One region of the Shewanella sp. ECSMB14102 genome, then DNA from elsewhere that is predicted to be linked to it. Evidence: predicted binding sites of a transcription regulator. Region 1 holds the regulator's gene; each other region holds the start of a gene.

The links. Region 1 encodes sigma-54, which starts transcription at its own class of promoters, with help from an activator protein. Its sites were predicted from a motif close to GTTGGCACGNNNNTNGNNT; they were not measured.
Region 2: RC73_RS09175 (flagellar assembly protein FlgT) is a predicted target of sigma-54. The motif match lies at 2,384-2,402, and genes of this name have one in related genera.
Region 3: RC73_RS03675 (YccF domain-containing protein) is a predicted target of sigma-54. The motif match lies at 5,216-5,234, and genes of this name have one in related genera.

Annotation. Positions count from the first base shown of each region.
Region 1 is NZ_JWGX01000009.1:17,031-24,726, forward strand. It holds gene kdsC (3-deoxy-manno-octulosonate-8-phosphatase KdsC) at 1-183, shown strand, start outside; gene lptC (LPS export ABC transporter periplasmic protein LptC) at 180-740, shown strand; gene lptA (lipopolysaccharide transport periplasmic protein LptA) at 727-1,260, shown strand; gene lptB (LPS export ABC transporter ATP-binding protein) at 1,257-1,985, shown strand; gene RC73_RS04295 (RNA polymerase factor sigma-54) at 2,081-3,544, shown strand; gene hpf (ribosome hibernation promoting factor) at 3,576-3,863, shown strand; gene ptsN (PTS IIA-like nitrogen regulatory protein PtsN) at 3,866-4,309, shown strand; gene rapZ (RNase adapter RapZ) at 4,306-5,160, shown strand; gene RC73_RS04315 (HPr family phosphocarrier protein) at 5,147-5,422, shown strand; gene mgtE (magnesium transporter) at 5,581-6,945, shown strand; gene RC73_RS04325 (hypothetical protein) at 7,081-7,464, opposite strand; gene RC73_RS04330 (molybdate ABC transporter substrate-binding protein) at 7,621-7,696, opposite strand, start outside.
Region 2 is NZ_JWGX01000025.1:14,569-22,264, forward strand. It holds gene RC73_RS09160 (flagella synthesis protein FlgN) at 1-404, shown strand, start outside; gene RC73_RS09165 (LPP20 family lipoprotein) at 656-1,123, opposite strand; gene RC73_RS09170 (FlgO family outer membrane protein) at 1,123-1,773, opposite strand; gene RC73_RS09175 (flagellar assembly protein FlgT) at 2,472-3,629, shown strand; tRNA gene RC73_RS09180 (tRNA-Arg) at 3,685-3,760, shown strand; gene RC73_RS09185 (hypothetical protein) at 3,973-4,872, shown strand; gene RC73_RS09190 (helix-turn-helix domain-containing protein) at 4,991-5,179, shown strand; gene RC73_RS19865 (hypothetical protein) at 5,456-5,857, shown strand; gene RC73_RS19870 (replication endonuclease) at 5,850-7,679, shown strand.
Region 3 is NZ_JWGX01000008.1:46,067-53,762, reverse strand. It holds gene RC73_RS03700 (AMP-binding protein) at 1-662, shown strand, start outside; gene RC73_RS03695 (cytochrome-c peroxidase) at 726-1,715, opposite strand; gene RC73_RS03690 (substrate-binding periplasmic protein) at 2,058-2,825, shown strand; gene RC73_RS03685 (M14 family zinc carboxypeptidase) at 2,878-3,906, shown strand; gene RC73_RS03680 (alpha/beta fold hydrolase) at 3,899-4,675, shown strand; gene RC73_RS03675 (YccF domain-containing protein) at 4,740-5,147, opposite strand; gene RC73_RS03670 (pyridoxal-phosphate dependent enzyme) at 5,496-6,434, shown strand; gene RC73_RS03665 (hypothetical protein) at 6,450-6,686, opposite strand; gene RC73_RS20940 (hypothetical protein) at 7,000-7,173, opposite strand; gene RC73_RS03660 (mechanosensitive ion channel family protein) at 7,686-7,696, shown strand, end outside.

The sequences.
Region 1 (7,696 bases):
GACCTGCCGGTGATGAAGCAAGTTGGACTGGCGGTTTGCGTGGCCGATGGCCATCCTTGGGTAAGGCAGCACTGCCACATGATCACCCAGATTACCGGCGGCCATGGTGCGCTGCGGGAGCTGGCGGATCTTATCCTGCTCAGTCAGGACAAATTTGAAAATGCCCACGGAATGAGTATATGAATAGGGTCACTCTGGCCATTATTTTGTTTTTCTCCACTGCACTAATCCTTTACTGGCAGGTGCAGAACAAGCGCAACGCCCAACAGAGCGAGGCGCCGGTGGATGTGGTGCGGCCGGACTTTGTCGCCGATGACCTGCGCTCAGTCAACTTTGACGAGCAGGGCAATGTCGCCAGCAGGGTCGCGGCGGCACACATGGAACACTATGAAGCCAATGAGAAGACCTTCTTCAACCAACCGGTTTATCTGGTCTATCCGGACAAGGGCGAAGCGCAGTGGCGCCTGTCTGCCAACGAGGGCAGGCTCAATCGCAAGAGTAACCGAGTGGTACTTGAAAATAATGTTATCATCGACGCCATTAGCCCCAATGAACCGATCCAGAGCCTGAAAACCAGTTATGTGGAGCTGGATCTGGACACCATGATCATGACCTCAGATCGCGAGATCCTGATCGAAGGCAGAGACTTTAATATCAAGGGATCCGGCCTGTATGCCGATCTCAACGCTCAGCAAGTAAAGCTGACCAGTCAGGTGAAAGGAACCTATGAAACCAAGTAAGCTTTTTATCGGTGCCCTCTTGTGCATCACAAGCCTGTCGGCGGTGGCCATTGAAGAAGATCTGCTGCAAAAAGTCGAGATCAGCGCCGCCAATCAGTTTGCCGATATCAAAAACAAGCGCGTGGTATACGGCGGGCCTGTCACAGTCACCCAGGGCAGTTTGAAGCTGCTGGCCGATGAACTCACGGCTTACACTGAGGACAAGAGTGGCGAGCGGATCCTGGTGGCCAAGGGCTCACCTGCCACCTATACCCAGAAGCTGGAAGATGGCCGTCAGGCCAGTGCCAAGGCCAAAGAGATCCACTACAACATAGACAGCCGCATCATGACCTTGATAGGTCAAGCCAAAGTGGAACAGGACGGCAGCGAAGTAACCGCCGAGAAGATAGTCTACGACATCAACAAGCAGCAGCTGGAAGCGGAAAGCAGCGGCAAAGGCCAAGATAGGGTAACCACTGTTATCCAGCCGGAAAACTATCAGGATCTCAATAAGAAAGAACAGCAGCAGGAGCCGCAATGACCAGCACCCTGACGGCACAAAACCTGGCAAAGAGTTACAAGAAGCGCAACGTAGTCAAAGATGTCAGCCTATCGGTCAATACCGGCCAGATCGTGGGGCTGCTGGGCCCCAACGGGGCGGGCAAGACGACTACCTTCTATATGGTGGTTGGCCTGGTGCAGAGTGACAAGGGCCGTATTTTCATTGACGACGACGAGCTGACCTTGGATCCCATGCACCTGCGTGCCCGTAAAGGCATAGGCTATCTGCCACAGGAAGCCAGTATTTTCCGCAAGCTGTCGGTACATGACAACATCATGGCCGTACTGCAAACCCGCAAAGAGCTCAACAGCGACGAGCGCGAGGAACAACTCGAACAGTTGCTGGAAGAATTCCACATTACCCACATACGTGACAGCCTGGGGATGTCCCTCTCCGGCGGTGAACGCCGCCGGGTGGAAATCGCCCGGGCATTGGCCGCCAATCCACAGTTCATTCTGCTGGATGAGCCGTTCGCCGGTGTGGATCCCATCTCAGTTATCGATATCAAGAAAATCATCGAACAGCTTAAGTCCCGCGGTTTGGGGGTGCTGATCACAGACCACAATGTTCGCGAAACGCTCGACGTTTGTGAGCGAGCCTACATTGTCAGCCATGGGCAGTTGATTGCCGAGGGCACACCCGCTGAAATCTTGGACAACCAGCAAGTGCGTGCTGTGTACTTAGGCGAACAATTCAGGCTATAGTTAGGATCATGTCATCCGGCGGCAATTCCGGGTATTATAGTTTGTTATTATTGAATTTTTTCCTTGAAAAATAACGAGTAGGGATTAGCGGTATAATGAAAGCGTCACTCCAGCTCAAATTGGGTCAACAGTTGACCATGACACCTCAGTTGCAGCAGGCAATTCGCCTGCTGCAACTGTCGTCCCTTGAGCTGCAGCAGGAAATCCAGGAAGCCTTGGAAGCCAACCCTCTGTTGGAGATGGCCGAGGACAACCAGGATGACGCTATCGACGACAACCACAAGGAAAACGACGCCGGCGAATTGAGCGTCAAGCAGGAAGATGGTTCCACGGTAGAAACCTCAGAGGCATTGAACAATGAGTCTATGCCGGATGAATTGCCTATGGATACCACCTGGGATGAAGTCTTTACCGCCGCCAGCGCCTCAGGGCCGGCTATGGGCCGTGAAGATGACATGCCCTTCCAGGGTGAAACCAGCGAAGGTCTCTATGAACACCTAGAATGGCAAAAGAACCTGACCCCGTTTTCCGATACCGACGACGCCATTGCCACCGCCATCATAGATGCCATCGACGAGCAGGGCTATCTAACCCAGAGCACTGAGGAGATCCTCGAAGCCATGGGCAACCCTGAGATTGAGCTCGATGAAGTCGAGGCGGTACTCAAGCGGATCCAGCACTTCGATCCCATCGGCATCGCCTCCAGAGATCTGCGCGAATGCCTGCTGATCCAATTGCAACAGTTTAACGCCGACACCCCGCATCTGGCCGACGCCCGCTTGTTGATTGACGAACATCTGGATCTCATCGCTACCCGCGACTTTCGCACCCTAATGCGTAAGACCAAGCTCAAGGAAGATCAACTGCGTGACGCCATCAACCTTATTCAGAGCCTCAATCCCCGCCCCGGTTTGCTGGTGCAGCCGATGGACGAGGAATATGTGATCCCGGATGTCAGCGTCTGGAAGAAGAACGGGCGCTGGGTGGTGGAGCTCAATCCGGACTGTATGCCCAAACTCGGGATCAACCAACAGTATGCTGCCATGGCCCGTAGCGCCCGCAGCCAATCAGACAGCCAGTTTATTCGTGGTCATCTTCAGGAAGCCAAATGGTTTATCAAGAGCCTGGAGAGCCGCAACGACACCCTGCTCAAGGTGGCCAACTGCATAGTGCAGTTCCAGCAGGGATTTTTTGAATATGGTGAAGAGGCCATGAAACCCATGGTACTCAACGATATTGCCGAGGCGGTCGAGATGCATGAATCGACCATCTCCAGGGTCACCACTCAAAAGTATATGCATACCCCAAGGGGAATATTTGAATTGAAGTACTTCTTCTCCAGCCATGTCGGTACCGAAGATGGCGGAGAATGCTCTTCCACGGCGATCAGGGCTTTTATCAAGAAGCTCGTGGCAGCGGAAAACCAGAAGAAACCTTTGAGCGACAGCAAGATGGCACAACTTCTGGCAGAACAGGGAATCAACGTTGCAAGACGCACCATAGCCAAGTATCGCGAGGCTATGATGATACCACCGTCGAACCAGCGTAAGAGTTTATAAATCCACAGTTGGAAATTGGAGGAATCTTTCTATGCAAATCAACCTGACAGGACATCATATCGAGATCACCGACTCACTGCGTGACTATGTGGAAAGTAAGTTTTCGAAACTTGAACGCCATTTCGAACAGATCAATAATGTGCACGTTGTGCTCAATGTACAAAAACTGCAACAGATTGCCGAAGCCAAGATCAACCTCACAGGCGGCGAAGTCTATGCAACTTCTGAACATGCCGACATGTATGCCGCCATCGACGTTCTGATTGATAAATTGGATCGTCAGGTCATTAAACACAAAGAAAAGCTGACAAAACACTAACGATGGAACTGAGTACCATCCTGCGGCCGGAGTGCACTACCTGTGCCACTCCGGGCAGTAAGAAAAAGGTACTGGAGCTAATTAGCGATCTCGCCAGCGCCCAGTACCCCACCCTTTCCTCTCAAGCGATTTTTGAAAGCCTTTTGGCCCGCGAAAAGATGGGGAGCACAGGTATAGGTAATGGTATTGCGATTCCGCATGGCCGGCTGCCTGATATCACAGAGCCGATTGCCGTGCTGGTCAAATGCGAAGAGCCTATCGCCTTCGATGCCATAGACAACCAACCGGTGGACATACTGTTCGCCCTTCTGGTTCCCGCAGATCAATGCCAACAACATCTGAGTACCCTGTCTGCCATGGCTGAAAAGCTCAGCGACAAAGCAATACTCAAGCAGTTGCGTAAATCCCGCGATGAAACAGAACTCTATCAGGTGATCACAGGATGAAACTCGCTATAGTCTCAGGCCGCTCCGGTTCCGGAAAATCCGTTGCCCTCAGGGTACTCGAAGACCTGGGTTACTACTGTGTGGATAATCTGCCCCTGCCCATGATAGGCAGCCTGCTGGAAAACCTCCGAGGCAGCAATGATCTGGTCGCCATCAGCATAGATGTGCGCAACATGCCGGATCAGGAAAAAGTGCTGGAAAAACAGTTGGCGGCACTGCCGGAAAACACCCAACTGACCAGCTTCTTCCTCAACGCTTCCGATAAAGTACTCCTTAAACGCTACAGCGAAACCCGCAGATTACACCCCCTATCCAAGAGCACTGTCTCGCTGCAAGATGCCATCAAGCACGAAGGTAAGTTGCTGGAGCCTATGTCGAAACTGGTGGATCACTACATAGATACCTCGGCACTGAATATCTATGAACTCAGTGACAAAGTGCGAGAAATTCTGCTGGGCAGCGTCGACAAAGAGTTGGTGATCAACTTCGAATCGTTCGGCTTCAAGCACGGCATGCCCCAGGAAGCCGACTTCATGTTTGATGTGCGCTTTCTGCCCAACCCTCACTGGGAACCGGCGCTCAGGCCGCTGACTGGGCTGGATGAGCCGGTACAGGAATTCCTTATCCGTCAGCCACTGGTGAACAAATTTATCTGGCAGATAGAGAATCTGCTGGAAACCTGGCTACCGCACCTTGAACGCAACAACCGCAGCTATCTCACCATAGCCATAGGCTGCACCGGCGGCCAGCATAGATCTGTCTATGTCGCCGACCAGCTGGCCAAGCGTTTTGGCAACAGCAAACACAAGGTACAGGCCCGCCACAGAGAGCTGGGCAATGGCAAAGGTTGAACGGGAAGTCACCATAGTCAACAAGCTGGGCCTGCATGCCCGCGCCGCCACTAAGCTGGCGGTGCTGGCCAGCGAGTTCGAAGCCGATATCACTCTGATCCAGGGCGAGAAAAAGGCCTCGGCCGCCAGCGTGCTTGGGCTCTTGATGCTGGAAACCGGTCAAGGCAAAACCATACGCCTTATTGCCGAAGGCCCGGATGCCGAACCCGCAATGGATGCCATCTGCGCTCTGATAAACGCCCGTTTCGACGAAGCCAGCTGAAGTCTTAGGGAAAGACACAACACAGCAGGCAGTACGGTAAGCCGACACAGAGCACGCGTGGGACTTGCTCGCCCCTTCCTTAGCACTGCACTCTTTGTTTCTATAACTCCCCTGTCTTGAGGTAACATATCCTCGCTTTGCATCACAGGGGGAACTGCATGCCAATAGAAGCGCTCGACCAAGAGCTGACAGAACAACGTCTTACTCAACTAAACCAAGCTCTTGGCAGTGGTATGTTCGTGCATGTGCGCGACATGCTGCAGCGAATGACAGCTTCGGATATCGCCTTTATTCTCGAATCTTCACCACCACGTACCCGTCAGGTACTCTGGCAACTTGTGGATCAGGAACAGAGCGGTGAGATCCTCGAAGAGCTGGGTGAGGATATGAAAGACCAGCTGATCAGCCTGATGAGTCCTGAGCGCTTGGCACGAGCGACCGCGGGTATGGATACCGATGATCTGGCCTATGTGCTGCGAAGCCTGCCGGATACCCTCTACAAACAGGTACTGCACTCCATGAGTGCCCAAGACAGGGCCAGGGTCGAACAGGCGCTCTCCTATCCGGAAGACAGTGCCGGCAGTCTGATGAACACAGATACCGTGACCCTGAGACCGGACGTCAACGTCGATGTGGTGCTGCGTTATCTGCGTCAAAGAGGCGAGTTGCCCGAAGCCACAGATACCCTCTATGTGGTAGATAGACGCGATGTTTTGCTCGGTGGCGTTAAGCTCTCCACCCTGCTGACCTGTAACCCCACCGCCGGGATCCGCAGCATAATGGATCCCGAGCTTGAGAGTATTCCCGTCACCATGCCGGACAATGAAGTGGCCCAGCTGTTTGAACGCCATGACTGGGTTTCGGCACCAGTGGTCGACAGTGAAGGCCATCTGCTTGGTCGAATCACCATTGATGATGTGGTGGATGTTATCCGCGAAGACGCCGAACACTCCATGATGGGGATGGCGGGGATGGACGATGATGAAGACACCTTCGGCCCTGTGTTCAAGAGTGCCTTTCGCCGCTCTTTGTGGCTAACCTTCAACCTGTTTGCCGCTCTGTTGGCCGCCTCGGTCAGTAATATGTTTGAAGGCACACTGGAAAAATTTGCCACCATAGCAATTCTGATGACCATAGTGCCCAGCATGGGCGGCGTTGCCGGTAACCAGACTCTGGCGCTGGTGATCCGCGGTATCGCCCTCGGCCACATAGGTCAAAGCAACTCCCGTTGGCTCATAGGCAAAGAACTGGCTATCGGCTTTCTCAATGGCCTGCTGTGGTCGGCGTTGGTATTCACTGCCGTGTGGATCTGGAAAGGCGATCTGGCGCTCGGCGCCCTTATTGGCGGTGCCATGTTAATCAATATGACGGTAGCCGGTCTCGCCGGGGCCAGCATCCCTTTAATACTGAAAAAGCTCAATGTGGATCCTGCACTGGCCGGTGGCATGGTGCTAACCACAGTGACAGATGTGATAGGCCTGTTCGCCTTCCTGGGGTTGGCGACTCTCGTTTTAATGAGCTGAGGCGCTGATTTTAGTGAGCTGAAGCTCTACTTTTGAGGGCAGAATAACGGGGCCAAGAGCATCAAGCTCTGACCTTGATGAATAAAGTAACAACAGGGCGACCAAGCTCGCCCTTAGGCTGTAAAAGATAGCGAGTCAGTCTTTAAGCCAACACACCTTGGGTTCACCCTGCTCACAGAAAACGGAGACACACTCGCCACGGCTCACCAACAGAAATTCCTGCAACTTGAGGTTGGCGCTGGCCATAAAGCCGCTGCGCTTGGCCTCTTGGCGGTACCAGCCGCCGTTGGAAATCTGAAATAACCAGCCATTGGAAAGGCTGCATTCGGTCCAGAACTCCATCAGGTCACCCTCATCCAACATTCGAAAGCCAACCACAGAGTCAAAATGAACCTGCGCCCTGCTACCTTCGACACTTACCTCGATATCCAGGCCCTGACTTTCATAGCAAAGGCGAATAAATCTCACCTCATCACCGAGGTAATCTGTCGCTATCGGTAAGCCTTTGGTTTCGAGCATGCTCCCCCCTGGTAAGGATATAATGCCTTACTTTAGAAGGATAATAATTGCCTGTGCAAGCTGATTTGCTCAAAAAGTAGCTATATACCCATAAAGAGAGTGTGCTTCAGTTCCGGGGAACTGAAGCACACTCTCCAAATATCTCAGTTATAGCGACTAAGGTTTAAGCGGCGCTTCAAAACCATAAGAGGCCAGAATGGATTGCCCCTTGGGAGACAGAATATACATGGCC
Region 2 (7,696 bases), on a different contig from region 1:
TGATAACACAGCAGATGACTCAACTCGAGCGTCTGCTGAACTTGATTGAGCAGGAAAAAAATGCCCTGCTCGATCGCAATGCCGATAATCTATTGCAACTGGCCCAAGACAAGAGCAATCTGCTCAATGAGGTCAAGGCAGTAGATGAGGCGCTCTCCTCTCATCCTGAACAAGCTAAACTCAGTCAGTCGCCATTGGCCGAACAGGTCAGTGAAGCCCGCGAACTATTGGCTACTTGCCAACTACGCAATCAGGAAAATGCCGGCCTGATAGAGCTGAGTATGGCCAGTATCAATCGCCTGGCACAGGCGCTGCAGGTGAGCCGCAATGCCTCCAGTCTGACTTATGACGGCAAAGGCAAGACTTCAACCATCGCCACTCTGGGCAACGATCTCAAGGCTTGATTTAAAGCCCTGCTGCTGTTCCATTACTTAAGCTAATTCAGTAAGTTCGGCTTCTTGGTGCGACCCAAACTCCTGTCCCCCCTTGCCTTCCCCCGACTAAACTCAGGGCGCTAAAGCCAAGGGGGTCAAATACAAGATGCCCCCCAGAACAGAACGTATACCCTGCTCTCAATTCAGCAAAGATTCTTAAGCCACAAAAAGGCCACAAAAAAGCAGCCAAAGAAGGCTGCTTTTGACTTATACCCATAACCCTAAAAATAAGTGATCTCTTTCACTCTCTGGGGGCGGTTTTGTTGCTGATACAGATCCCACACCTGGGCGAAGTCCAGCTCAAGCTCGGTCACATAATGATCGCCGGTCGGATAACTGCGCACAACCCTGGCGCCGCGGATCACCCCGGAAACCGAGGCCTGGATATTATCGCCTTTCAACATCCAGTCACTGACCTTGCTATCAGCCGACAAACGTTGGCCATAAACTTGTTCGGCCAGTTCCCGATAAGCGGCAATCTTGGATGCTTGCATCGCCATCAGCACCTTTTGCGACTGTTCCTTGGCTGGTTGGCTGGCCAGCGGGGCATAGCCTATTGCCGTCAATTTGGGAAAACTGCTTGGCGCCTCTGTCTCCCACTGCACATATCTGTCCTTATCGGCGCAGCCACCCAGAACTAACGCCAATACCAGCGTGACCAATGTCAGTGTGTTGTTCCAATACTTCATTACTTGTCTCCCACTATCCGGCTCTTATCTTCTCCGCGGTTTTCATAGCGATAAAGCAGGCCTTCTTTTGACACCACCTTGTGGGATGGCGCCAGATAACCCGGTAGTTGCGCCTCAAGCACCCGCGCCCCGGCCGTCGAAAGCACCCGATTGTTATTGACGTTAACAATCCGACTGTTGAACAAGATCTCACCTTTAGCCTGGCTCATGCTGGTGACCAGTACATGATCCACCGCAATATCCGTCGGCAATTGTTGCCAGTCGCGGGTAAGAATAAAATCCCCCTGTGGCGTTACCCGCACCGCTTCGGCCAGGTTCAAATCCACCAGATTAAAGCCGCGCTGATGAAAAGCCGTCATTAAGCTCTGCTGTAGCTGTGAGGCCAGTGCATTACTGCCTTGCATATCCTCCACTATCGCAGGCGTCATCACCAATAGCGGCTGAGTCGGTTTGAGCGCATCATTATGGATTACCAATTCATCCACCAACTGCTGCGCCAATAGATTGACTGGTGCTTGTTGCGGCTTAAACTCAGCTTGCGGTTGCTGTGATGTCGTACTGCAGGCAGACAGCAGAAGTAAAGGCAATATACACAGGGCTTTATACATAATATCCGTCTCACTGTTGCCGGAGTGGGCTGTTAACTTCATTCAGGAGCCTGACGTAAACCTTGAACCAGCAGGCTTATTCTACTTCGTCAGTCATACAATACCTGCAGGATTGACCCAATGACGCTGCAGACAGTAATAGTGTCGGTAACATCGTCAGCGCCAATAATGCCAAGCTCTTTTTATTTGCAATAAAACTATGCAAATAAAATACCAACCAAGAACTTAGGGAAGGTGCGAACAAGCCCCATATGTGCTCTGCTTCGGCTTACAGGTCTGGATGCAACGGCAAATGCCCCCAGGCCTTTGCAAGAAGCACAACACAGCAGGCAGGCCAGTAAGCCACACAGCAACCGACTCACTGCATCAAGAAAGTGCCACGAGAACTTATTCGCACCTTCCTTAGCCCTCAGCGTCCACCGGCGAGTTCTCAGGTTTAGTCGTGTTTAACAACCTTGAGAAATAAGCCTAATTGAGCATCTCATTGGCCGTAGTAACTGACATAAAGTGGCCGAACCACTTGTATTACTTATTTATCCAGCCTTGCTCTTTCGGACAACAAGGTTTGTCGAAAGCTTCTTTGGCTTTATCGGCAAATGCTTGCCGTTCTTTAGCCTGGCATTCACAAATAACACAGTACCCCCTGCCTCTCTCTGGCATAAAATTTGAATACCAAGCGATACCAGCTTAAGTGGCGGCAAAATTCCGTCACCCTGACTTCCATTTTGAGGAACCGCCTTATGAGATTGTGCCCCTTGTTCTTGCTGCCGTTGCTGGGCATCAGCCTCAACGCCATGGCAGAGTGGACCGAGGCCCGAGGTGAAGCCAAAATAATCAATGGCAATCTAACCCAGGCACGGGAAGCGGCAATGGACAACGCCATCAACATGGCACTGCTCTCCCGTGGTGGCAGTTTTCAATCGACCCAGAGTGTCAGCCAGGGGCGCTTGACCCAAAACGATTTCAGCCTCTCCAGCCAGGCGCAGATAAGCAGTGTCGAACTGGTCAGCGAAATGCGCCAGGGAGACAAGCTCAAAGTGGTTATGCGGCTCGATATTCTCGACGGCCCGGATAGCAAGTGCCAAAGCTCAGCCATCAAGGCCGCTATCCTGGTCCCCCAGGCCGCCATTAAAGACAGAAGCCAACTGCGTTATGGTCAGTTGGAAAACTTCCAGCGAAGCCTGTCCGAACGGATAGCAGCAACTCTGGATAAACAATCCTCCACCAGCTTTGCTCACCTGCACGCCAACGAGCGGCTGGATATCAAAGAGGAGCTTATCAATATCCGCGGCTACCGCCTGCCGACCTGGATAAGTGAAATTACCGACAGCCAATATCTGTTGCTGCCGCAAATCATAGATATCTCCACCGAACCGGTCGAATCCGGCTTTATGGGCCTATGGGACAACGAGCCGCTGCGGCTATTTCAGTTGCAGCTCAGCCTCTATCATGGGATCAGCGGCGAGCAGATCTGGTATCAGAACTACAGCATTTCCGCCCCCTGGGAGTTTGCCAAAAATGAATCCGTCCCTCCCAACAGCGACAGATTCTGGCGCGCCAGTTATGGACAAGCCATAGACAAGGTGCTGGCCAATGCCAGTAAAGATATCGATATGGCACTGGCCTGCAGACCGCTGCTGGCACAGATAGTCGTGCGCCAACAGGATAGAGTGATACTCAACCTGGGGCGACGCAACGGCATCCGCGTGGGTGATCAGTTCCAAATAGTGCTGCAACAAAACCTGCCCGACCGCATGAACCAGATGCGCGCCGTGGCCGGAGAAACCCGGGCGAAAATCACCATAGATCAAGTCACAGAGGAAAGTGCCATCGCAGTGCTCAGTGGTGAAAATGCCGCCCTTAACATTCAGGTGAATGACATCGCGATTAAGATTTAAGCAATTAAATCCAAAGCCTTTTCATCCGGGTGAAAACCAGTATAATCACTGGCGTCTCCCTATAGCTCAACAGGATAGAGCAGTCGCCTCCTAAGCGACCGATCGGGGTTCGAGTCCCTGTGGGGAGACCAGATAGACCTCTTTTCACTTCTAAACCAATCACTTACAAAATCAGGCAAATCCTGTGCCGCCTATGTGCCGCCTCAGAACAGGCATTTTTTCAAAAAAAATTTCGCCCCTTTTGTAAAAATCCCCTTTTTGTACTGTTCGCCCGTTTTCTGGACTATCCCGCTGATTTCCGTTAGTTTTTGTTCAATGCCAAATGAATGAACAGGTAAACGGAATGACCACAGATTCAGCATTCAATTTCCCAACTGAAAGGGAACTCTTGATCGCCTTCTTGTTGGACGGAATGAGTGATTATCCGGACAATCCTCTAGCCCAAGCAATCAAAGATGGAGAACTCCCAAAAGAGTTCGATGAAGTCATTGATGGCTTACTCCTATTCATCAAAAGAGTCCAACAAAGTGAATCCTTAGTAGGCGGCCTTGCACCTGAAGGAAACATGGAAGCTTTAGGCAAAGTGGACAACGGGCTACAAACTTTCGATGAACTATACGAAGCAAGAGCCAAGTCCTTTGGCGCTCTTGCTCGGATGTTTCTCAGCATGATTGACGGCATCGATGATGTTGAACTTGCAAAGCGCGTTTCAGCGTCTCAGTCCCTGATTGAGCTTATCCGAATCTATAACCCGGACTTTGAAGAGACGTCATTGGCTCCCGTAAAGGCATTTACTCAAGTCTTGTTTAGGAACTTCACCAACGCCCAACGTGATACGGCCTTCACTTACTTAAAAAGTGTGTTGGCCTGTCAGATCGCTGGCTTGACTGACCAAGCCAAACTCTTTACCGACATTTTAGTGGAGAACATGGTTGGACATGCTGCTGAGTCCACCAAGGCCACTAGGGATCATGTGTTGATGGTTAAGGGAATAACGGAAAATGCAGCAAAAGCAGGCAAAGCAGGAGCCTCTAAACGTCACGAACCCGCCGAAAAAACCAAAGCGGCAGCAATTGAGCTTTTCCGAGCTGGCAGGTTTAAAAACATGAGTCAAGCAGCTGATACGCTTTACCCACAGGTCAAAAGTATTGGCATTCAAAATGGCTTCCACTTTACGAGCGATATTAATGGGCCTCGCACACTCTATAACTGGCTAAGACAAAGCCAAAAAAATACATTCTAGCCGCTAGAATGTAGTTTCAAGCGGCTAGAATGTACCTTCAAGCAGCTATCCGTGAATAAATCCTAACCGCCCTTCCCTAACCTTGCTCCTGACTCATTCAAATTGATCAGGAGCAACCATGACAAATCCATTGTTAACCCCTGCCGAAGTTGCCAAGACGCTTGGCGTGACTGAAGGCACCCTATCCGTTTGGCGCTGTACCGGGCGCTACCCTCTCAAGTTCGTCAAAGTTGGGCGGCGGGTGATGTACCGCCAAATCGACATAGACACCTTCGTTAACGGGAGGGTCTATGAGCACACTCTTTAAGCGAAACTCAAAATCAATTAAGGGGCGTTTACCCAACCGCTGCAATCGTCCCATTAGGTTACATAACGGGGCCATGTACCCGTTAACGACTATTCGCCCCATGTACCCGTTAACGGGTACGCACCCCAAAATCCCAACGGGTACAGGCACCGTTAATGGGTACGGTTCAATGACCAAATTCGGTGCCCGTTACCTAACGGGGGCCGAAACATCCATCCCGAATTGGCCCTACTCTACTTGCCATAGTTCGGCACCCCAGCTTGGGGAGGCGCAGCCATGAGCAAAGCGAAGCGGAACAAGCACCATAACGGCAACCGAAAGCCTTTACCGAATTTGGTAACGGCATCACCGTACCTCACCAAAGCAGATACCCAACTCAGTACCGAACAGGCGACCTTGCTGACATGGCTGGCACAGGGCCGTTCGGTGGAGGTCTGCACCGAACTTTGCCCTGATTTAGGTAAGGTCGCCGAAATGCCGGATTATCCCGGCCACTTCAATAAGCGCAGCCTGTTTGCGCTCAAACGGGAAGGGCTGACACTGGAGCAGGATTGCTTCTTTGCCGGAATGCGTTGGGGCCGGGTCAGTCTAAGCCCCAAGGGGCAACAGCTTGCCGCCCTGTTTGCGAAAACTGCTTTGCCTAAAAGCAACTCGTTAATGGGGGCCGACCATGCCTGAAGTCCATCCCCACGATAGCGAATGGCTGAACAAACAGCTTTATGGTGTGCCCGAGGTATTCCGGCAGGAAATCATGGCCGACTATGCCGCCAAAGACTCTCGCCGGGAAGCAAACCTGCATGTACTGGGCGAGCGTAAAGTCATTGCCGCCGTTATGGGAAAGTCTGAGCGCTTCTATCACATCAACATTCAAGACAGAGATTGCATACAGGCAGCCAAGATCCACTCCCGCCATGTGCTAAGGCTTCTTGCCAACAATCCGCGCCTGAATTTGGCCACGCTTTATGCACTGATTGCTGGCTACATCCAAAGCCAAGGCATCACACCGCCACCGCTTGCCAAGCGGGTTTTGAAAGCCATCGCCTTGGGCCTTATTGCTGAGGATGACGCCATAAAGGTTAAAGGCGCAATCAATCGCGCCAAAGACGAGCAGTGGTGGCGCAGAAAGCTTAAAACCAAACACATCAGGGAAGGTGAAACCCTTTCACGGCGCTACAACCAGGTAAACCGTGCCAAGGGGATTTACATCAGCAACCTGGGCCTTGGCAAAATCCGTCACCGCTGGCAGGAAAACCAAAGCTTTTTGGAAAGCACCATAGCCACCAATGAGCTGGGTTACAGTGCCAGCCTTGCCGAACTCTCAAGCCTGAATGTGTCCAATCCCAGCATTCGCAGACAAGAACTGATGGTCAGAACCCGAGGCTTTGAAGAATGCAGCAAAGCCATGGGCCATCAGGCGCTGTTTATCACCCTCACCTGTCCGTCGAAGTATCATCGCAGCCTGTCCAAATCCGGCAGCAAAAATCCCAACTGGAACGGCGCAACCCCGCTCGATGGTCAGCAATACCTTCGCCGCACCTTTGAGCGTATTCGCGCCGCCCTTGGCAATCAGGGCGTTAGTATTTTTGGCTTTCGAGTCGCCGAACCCCACCATGACGGCACGCCCCATTGGCACCTGCTACTGTTTGTTGAACCCGAGCAATCCCAAGCCCTGCTAAAAATATTTCACCGTTACGCCTTTGAAGAAGACGGCAATGAGCCGGGCGCAGCCAAACACCGCCTTAAGGTGGAAAAGATAGACCCAAGCAAAGGCTCTGCAACTGGCTATATCGCCAAGTACATCTCCAAGAACATCGATGGTGAAGGCATAGACCAAGACCTGTATGGCAAGGATGCCAAAGACTCAGCCGTCCGGGTTCGCGCTTGGGCCTCGCTGTGGGGCATTCGCCAGTTTCAACAATTGGGCGGGGCCAGTGTCACCGTATGGCGGGAACTAAGACGCATGGAAGCCATTAAGGCCGCTGAGCTGAATTGGATTGAATCAATTCGCCAGAGCGCAGACCAAGGCGACTGGCAAAGCTACACCGAACAAATGGGCGGCGTATTCTGCAAACGGCAGGAGCAAGTGATCCGCCCCTTATATGAACAGGTGCAGGAAGCCAAGAAAAATCCGGAGGCACTTCCGGAAACCATTCCCGGAAATCCTGAACATTCCCGGAATAGCCCGGAAATAGCACCAGAAACACGCCTCGGAACCATCCCCGAAAGTTCAGAAACACTTGCTGGAATTGGAGCCGGGATTCCGGGTTCAGGCCCGGACGAGTTCCGGGGAATCGCGGAATTAAATGCGGGAACGACTCTGGACGTAATCCGGGATTTTCAGGAAATTCCGCCAATCAAAACCAACCGCTACGGTGATGAAGCCCTAACCCGCCTAAGAGGCATTGTCAGCTTTGGGGTGGAAATAATCACCCGAGTCCACCAATGGACGCTCTCGCAAGTAGGGAGCACAGACCGCTTTTCCTTGGAGTGCTGTCAATAAGTGTACGTGTACAAAAA
Region 3 (7,696 bases), on a different contig from region 1:
TGCATATGACAGAAGTCGTTATCGCTTACGGCCAAACTGAATGCAGCCCGATCAATAATATGACAGAGGTGGAATCTTCATTTGAGAAACAAGTCACTACCGTTGGCCGGGCACTGCCCCATACCGAGGTGAAGATCATTGATGAATTCGGTGAGATTGTACCTATAGGGCAGCCGGGGGAAGTATGTAGCCGAGGTTATTGTGTGATGCAGGGTTACTGGAACGATCCGGCCAAAACCCAAGCCACCATAGATAAAGAAGGCTGGCTGCATTCGGGCGATCTCGGAGTGATGGACAGCGAAGGATATGTACAGATAGTCGGTCGCATCAAAGATATGATTATCCGGGGCGGTGAGAACATCTATCCACGGGAGATTGAAGAGAAACTCTACACCCATAGTGAAATTCAAGATGCTGCAGTATTCGGGGTACAGAGTGAAAAATACGGTGAAGAGGTGTGCGCCTGGATCAAGATACGTCCCGGCAGTACCGTCACTGAAGATGAAATCCGCCACTTCCTGACCGAGAAGGTGGCTTATTTCAAGGTGCCGCGTTATATCAAGTTTGTTGAACAATACCCTATGACGGTCACCGGCAAAATCCAGAAGTTCCGCATGCGTGAGCTGATGTATGAAGAGCTGCACCGGGATATCAACGCTTGAGTCATTTAAACCGCAACAGTAAAAGAGAAGCGCCGCATTGCGGCGCTTCTCTATGATCATGAATTACTTGCCGAATGGAATCGGTCTAGGGGTGTCTTTGTTGGATGGCGGCAGAATGGGCATTTCTACCTTGGGCTGTTCGCCGGTCAGCGACTTGAGGAAGGCCACCATCTCTTGGGTTTCTTTCTCGGTCAGTTTCTGACCCAACTGGATATCCGACATGGTGTTGACCGCCTCTTCCAGCTCCCAAACACTGCCGTCATGGAAGTAGGGGTAGGTGAGTTCAATGTTACGCAGTGTCGGCACCTTGAACACCATCTTGTCGGCTTCCTTACCCGTTACCGCCTTGCGGCCTTCGGCAGGGTTATCCGTGTGGAAAGGTTTGATAAGTCCCATCTTCATATACATGGTGCCACCGACCGCCGGACCATTATGGCAAGCGACACAGCCTTTGTCCTTGAACAGTTGATAACCGGCTTTGGCTTCGGCGCTGATGGCATTTTTGTCGCCTTCCAGATACTTGTCAAAGGGACTGTTGGGGGTCACCAGTGTCTTTTCAAAGGCGGCAATTGCATCTGTGATCCTGTCGATGTTGACCTCTTCAGAGCCGTAAACCTGCTTGAAGCGGGCGCGGTAAGCCGGCATGGAGGCAACGGTTTCGGACGCCAGTTCATGAGTAAATCCCATCTCCTTGGGGTTGGCTATTGGACCTGCGGCCTGTTCCTTGAGATCTTTGGCGCGGCCATCCCAGAACTGTGCCAGCATATAATCGGCGTTCAATACGGTAGGCGAGTTGATAGGGCCTTCTTGCCAGGCATGACCGATAGAGGTTGGCAGGGCATCTACCCCTCCCATGGAAAGATTGTGACATGAATTACAGGAGATAAACCCGGACTTTGATAATCTGGGTTCGAAGTAAAGCATTTTTCCGAGTTCGACTTTTTCCGGCTCGGTGATTTTCACCGGCTTGATAATTTCGATAGGCTCAGCCGCCTGAGCCGCAGTCATCCCGAGGGCTGCCGTTACAGCCATGACCAGTGCTTGATATCTCATTGCTATCACCTCTAGTAGGCTTACTTTGTGTGTGGTTATTTGCCCATCATAGTGATAGAAGGAGAGCTTTGACAGCTGTTAATATCGATTGGCTCTATCGTTGATTTAGATAGGTTTTTTGTGATGATTACCGCGGTTTTAGCCTCCAATTTTAGCTATCTTACCCAAATCGAACTTTTTCACATTTTCATCTCTCGTCACACTTTGGTTTAAAGTGTGCGGTAAGCTGTATTTTTTGTGTCCGGCGCTGATTGAGACTGGTAGCTGCCAGACATCGACAAGCTATACTCTGTTAACTTCCGGAATGCTTATGGGGTTGGCCTTGGCAAATGGAGTGGCATTATGGCAAAAACAGCTATTACCTTTTTCGGTCGTTTTGCGCTGCACGTCCTCTTGTTGTTGCTACTTTATAGTGGCTGCTTTTCTGTGCGCGCCGAAACCCTGCAATTGAGCTCGCTTAATTGGCCCCCCTACACAGGTCAGATGTTGCAACAACAGGGAGCTTGTGTTGCCGTGGTCAAGGCGGCACTGGCCGCCATGGGCCATGACCTCAAAGTCAATTTCTACCCCTGGAGCCGGGCAGTGAAGTTGGCAGGCATGCCCGGATCTCCCTATCTTGGTTATTTCCCCGAGTATTATCACCAAAGCGATAAGTTTATCTTTTCCAAGCCATTAGGCTTTAGTCAATTGGCCTTGGTGGAGCAATCCCAGCGGCCCGTGAGCTGGCAACAGTTGCAGGACTTGCAGCGTTACAATCTCGGGGTGGTCAAGGATTATGTTAATACCGAAAGTCTGGATCGGGCCATGGACTCAGGCCGACAACCCTTCGAGCTGGCCAATTCCGATGAACAAAACCTTCGCAAATTGGCGGCCGCCAGAATTGATGCCGTGGTGATCGATGCCAATGTCTATCGTTACCTGTTGCGGCAAAAGGGGATGGAGGAGTTGGAAGGCAAGCTTAAACTGAATCGGCAACTGCTGGCCAGCAAGGGTTTGCTGGTGGCTTTTCGAAATTCTGCAGAGGGACAACGCTGGCGGGATATTTTCGACCAGGGGCTGGCCCGTATCGATGCCAAGAGCATATTGGAGCAACACTTAAAGTATCATTGAGTTGTCATCCAAAGCGGCTAAATTGAGCACTTTACCCCAGATGGACGTGTCTGTGACAGAAAGTGCCTATGAGCTTGAACTGCTTGCCGAGCTGGAGCATAAATACCAGCAACACTTGAATGCCAGGTCTTTGGCCCAAGTCGGCTTTGCCGGGAAGACGCACGATGTGCGGGCGCTGGAGCTGGGGAACCCAAACGCCAGGGTGCCCACAGTGCTGTTCGTCGGCGGCGTTCACGGGATAGAGCGCATCGGCAGCCAGGTGATACTGGCGCTTCTTGGCAGCCTGTTGACCCGCTGCAGTTGGGATAAACATCTGCAGTTGATGTTAACTCAGATACGGCTGGCGTTTGTACCTGTGTTGAATCCCATCGGCCTTATCCGGGGAACTCGCGCCAATGGCAATGGGGTCGATTTGATGCGCAATGCTCCCATAGATGCCCGCGGCTCAGTGACTTTTATGGTCGGCGGTCAACGGCTTTCCCGCCATCTTCCCTGGTATCGGGGCCGCAGCAATCAGCTGGAAGCCGAGACCCGGGCGATTATTGACTACAGTAATGATCTTATGGCCCGCGGCAGCAGCTTGATTGTGCTCGATGCTCACTCAGGTTTTGGCCTGGTGGATCATATCTGGTTTCCCTTTGCCTGTAAGGACACGCCTTTTGCCCGCTTGGGGGAGGTGTATCATCTAAAGCAGTTGTTCGAAATGAGCTACCCCCATCATTGTCATTATCATATTGCGCCTCAAAGCCGCTTCTATCGCACCCACGGCGATATTTGGGATTATTTGGTCAGTTGTAACCCCCAAGTGCCTTTCCTTCCTTTAACGCTGGAAATGGGCTCCTGGGCCTGGGTTAAAAAGAATCCCAGGCAATTGCTGCGCTTCTCCGGTTATTTCAACCCTCAAAAGCAGCACAGGCTGCAGCGTATTTTACGGCGTCACTTTACCCTGATGCAGTTCTTGCTCGATGTGGGGTATGCTCAGGTACTGGAACAACTGCCTGAACTTCATCGACATCACCTGGACTATCAGGCACGAAACTTTTGGTATCCACAAGCGGCGGAGAAACCAAGTCATGACTGAGCAGCAAACCTGGGTGTTGATCCGCGGCCTGATGCGCGATAAACGTCATTGGCAGGCCTTTGCCGATAATCTGCTGGCGTTGGGGTTTCGGGTGGAGCTCATCGATCTGCCTGGAAATGGCGATAGGGTGGCGGATATCAGCCCCAGGGATATTCAGGATTATGCCGACTTTGTTGCAGATGAACTGCTGCGGCGCAAGGTGGCTAAATGCCGAATATTGGCTATTTCCATGGGCGCCATGGTGGCTATGGCACTTGCCGGGAAAAATGACGCTGAAGATGGCCGCCAAAAGGAATTTCAGATTGAGGGGCTTTTATTGCTCAACAGCAGCGCCGCCGATCTTTCGCCTTGGTATCAGAGATTTCGGCTGCAAGCCCTGCTGCGAGCCTTGTGCTCCAGAGTCAAAGGTGAGGGCATTCAATGGCGCGAGGCGACGATTCTTGCGCTTACCAGTCTTGCCCATGCCAAAGATAAGTCTCTGTGCCGTCACTGGAGCCAACTGGCGCTTGAGGCCAAAACCACACTCGCCAATGGCCTGCGACAAATTGTTGCCTCGGCACGCTTTCGCTCCCCGGCTAACTTGCGGGTGCCGGCAGTCATTGTTTATGGCTGTGATGATCGCCTGGTTTCGCCCAAGTGCAGCGTTCGCCTGGCGGCCAAATATCGACAAAAGCCGATTCCTTTTTGCCGCTGCGGTCATGATGTGGCGTTGGATAGGCCTGAGTTATTGCTGGAGTTGGTGCAGCGTTTGAGTCGACAAACGCCTTAGACTTGCTTGGGGAAGTTTGAGCCCAGGTCAAAATCGAGTCAGATATCCGACCTGGGCTTTGTGATTAGTGGGAGGCGACCACTGTCTTGCCTATGGGCGTTAAAGAAAGCAAGGCCAGCTTCAGATGCTGAATGCCAAAAGGTATGCCTATGATGGTGACAAAGCAGGCCAGGGCGTGGGTCAGGTGGCCTATCGCCAACCAAATTCCGAACAGCAGGAACCAGATGATGTTGCCGACCATACCCAGGGCGCCGGTGCCCAAGTCTTCGCGGCCAGAGAGCCTGTCGCGGTTGATATGCTCCTGACCGAAGGGCCAGAATGCCAGTTCACCTATGACAAAACAGGCGCGGCCGAATGGGATACCTATGATACTGATAAAACAGAGCAAGCCGACAAACCACCAGGCCAGTCCCATGACAAAGCCGCCAAGAATAAACCAGGCAATATTAAAAATAAGACGCAAAATAGCCATTGAGTGCTCCTTTAAATGGCAGATCAGCCGCACAGTTTTACTGTAAAGCTTGGGGATATTTCGATTAATAGCCAGAAGCGTGCCATAATTATAACCTGTTGAATAATATGGGTTGTTGCTATTTCTAAGCCTGGACGGATGGCGGGGATTGGTGATTTATACCAATAAGTGGCGATAATCATCACAGAGTGAAGCCGCAATGGATTAGCCACCAAGCCATCACTTGGTTGGCATAAAGCCTACTGGTGCCTGTGAGGATTTGTGGCCTGAACCCTGTCCTCCTTGGCGGCAAACACATACAATAGCTATCCCTTGCACACCTTAGCCTTGAAATATATCGCCACTGCCATGCCTTTAGCCGATTTCAAACTGGATAAAACCCCGGTTCAAGCCTTTGAGTTTCGGGGACATCAGCTGTTTATCAAGCGCGATGATCTACTTCATCCCAGTTTCAGTGGTAATAAGGCGCGCAAGTTCCGTTATTTCCTCGACCATGACTTTCCCGGTATCAAGCGCCTGATAGGTTATGGCTCGGCCCAGGCCAACTCACTCTACTCTATGGCGGCGCTGGCCAAACTCAAAGGTTGGCAGCTGGACTTTTATGTGGATCACCTGCCGGACTGGTTGCAGCAGCGCCCCCTGGGTAACTATCGCGCCGCGTTGGAATTGGGCGCACGGGTGATTGCCGTAAAGAATACGCCCAAGGCCGAGTTGATGACCGGCATGACCCTGGAGAACTTTGTCAGGCAGCATATTGTACCTGAGTGCGAGCACAGCCTGTTCGTTCCCGAAGGGGGCCGCTGTAGTTATGCCGAATACGGCGTAGCTCAGTTGGGCGCCGAGATTTTACAGTGGCAGCAGCAACAGGCTGCCCATAACCTCAAGCTGTTTCTGCCATCGGGAACTGGTACAACGGCACTGTTTCTACAGAAGTATTTTTGTGAGCAACAGGCTGATATTGAAGTGCTGACCTGCGCCGTGGTCGGCGGAGACAGTTACCTCAAGACCCAGTTGCTTGAGTTATCGCCCGATGAAGCATTGCATCCAACTATTGTTACACCCGAGCGTAAGTATCATTTTGGCAAGTGTTACCCCGAGTTTTACCAACTTTGGCAAGAGCTGGAGCAAAGCGGTATCCGCTTTGAGCTTTTGTACGATCCGCTCGGCTGGCAAGTGTTGCTCGACTTCTTGCAACGTGAGGGCGACTGCCAGGTACTGTATCTGCATCAGGGGGGGCTCCTTGGTAATGAGTCCATGCTTCCCAGATACAGGCGTAAATTCGGTTGAGTGGGAACCTTGACTTCAGATCAGCTGGTTGCGCTTGAGGATCTTATGAGTACGCTCTGCCAAACGTTGCAAGGATTTGAGATCGGCAAGCCCAGGCACCTCGTCATCGAGACGGGACTCCCAAAAGCATACCTCAGTGTCCAACATCTCCAACATTTTCTTGGAGCAACCCAGGCATTTCCCACCGCATAGGCTGGCTTCCGGCAAATTTAGTGGAATACAACGCCGGATCTCGCCCAGCAATGAACGCATCGCTTCCGTGGTATTCGGTTTAATGGATCCGGGTTTAGTCGCGCTGCTTTTAGCGGCTGTGATGGATTGATTCAAGACAACACCGACAGATGAATTTGTTAAGCATCAGCTTAATTCAAGTGGAAGGCTTGGATAATGATCTGGCGCTTGATTTGCTGTTTATCGCCATTTGGTCAGGCTGCTTCCCGGGATCACGGGAAAAGGCCTTGACCAAATGTGATGTTTACCCGATTGCTGCTGGATAACAGTCCAATCTGCCTGAGCGCTCGATACAGTGAGAGGATAGGGGTATCGAGTGGGTATTTCGACAGTCTTACTTATTGGCGCTCAGCAACCACTTCATAAACTTGAGGGTTTCTGTACGCTTTGAGAAGGTTTGCTTCTTCTTGCCTTTGCTGTCGGTAAAGGCGATTGAGTTTTTGTTGATGGAAATTGAATCTACAGGAAAACTTACTGCGATTTCATGTCCGTTTACTTTGTATGACATAGGCCACACTCCTTATTTCTGTTAGCGCCGGTATTGGCGTATATAATCTTAACTATAGAAAATCCTTAGCATTTATTGCGAAAGATGCGTTGCTTGACTATTGAATGTACCCAGTTTGTCACCCTTTATCAAGCCCCCCGATAGACTGAAGTGCATAAAGGCACTTCGGGTGTCAGTAGAACATCAGACCATCGCCGCAGCACAGAGTTCACCACAGCTGTGTGACATTTCAATTAAACTCAAGAATTATTAACTGAACGGACTTACTTAAGAGGCCTGGAGCGAGATGGGACGAGCTGAGGATACCTTAATAATTCAGCTTATTGTATAGATAATTTACTACAAGTCAAGCAGTATAAATATTGGGCCGACATATCCGGAACTACATGTTTCTGCTACTCTTTTTTCTGATGGTGCCAATGGTTCCCTGACGCACTTTGGCTTGAACACAACTTGAAGTGATTACACCGGATGGATTGGTACCTTACCTTATAGTGGCAAGGAGTGCGTTAATGAATAGAGT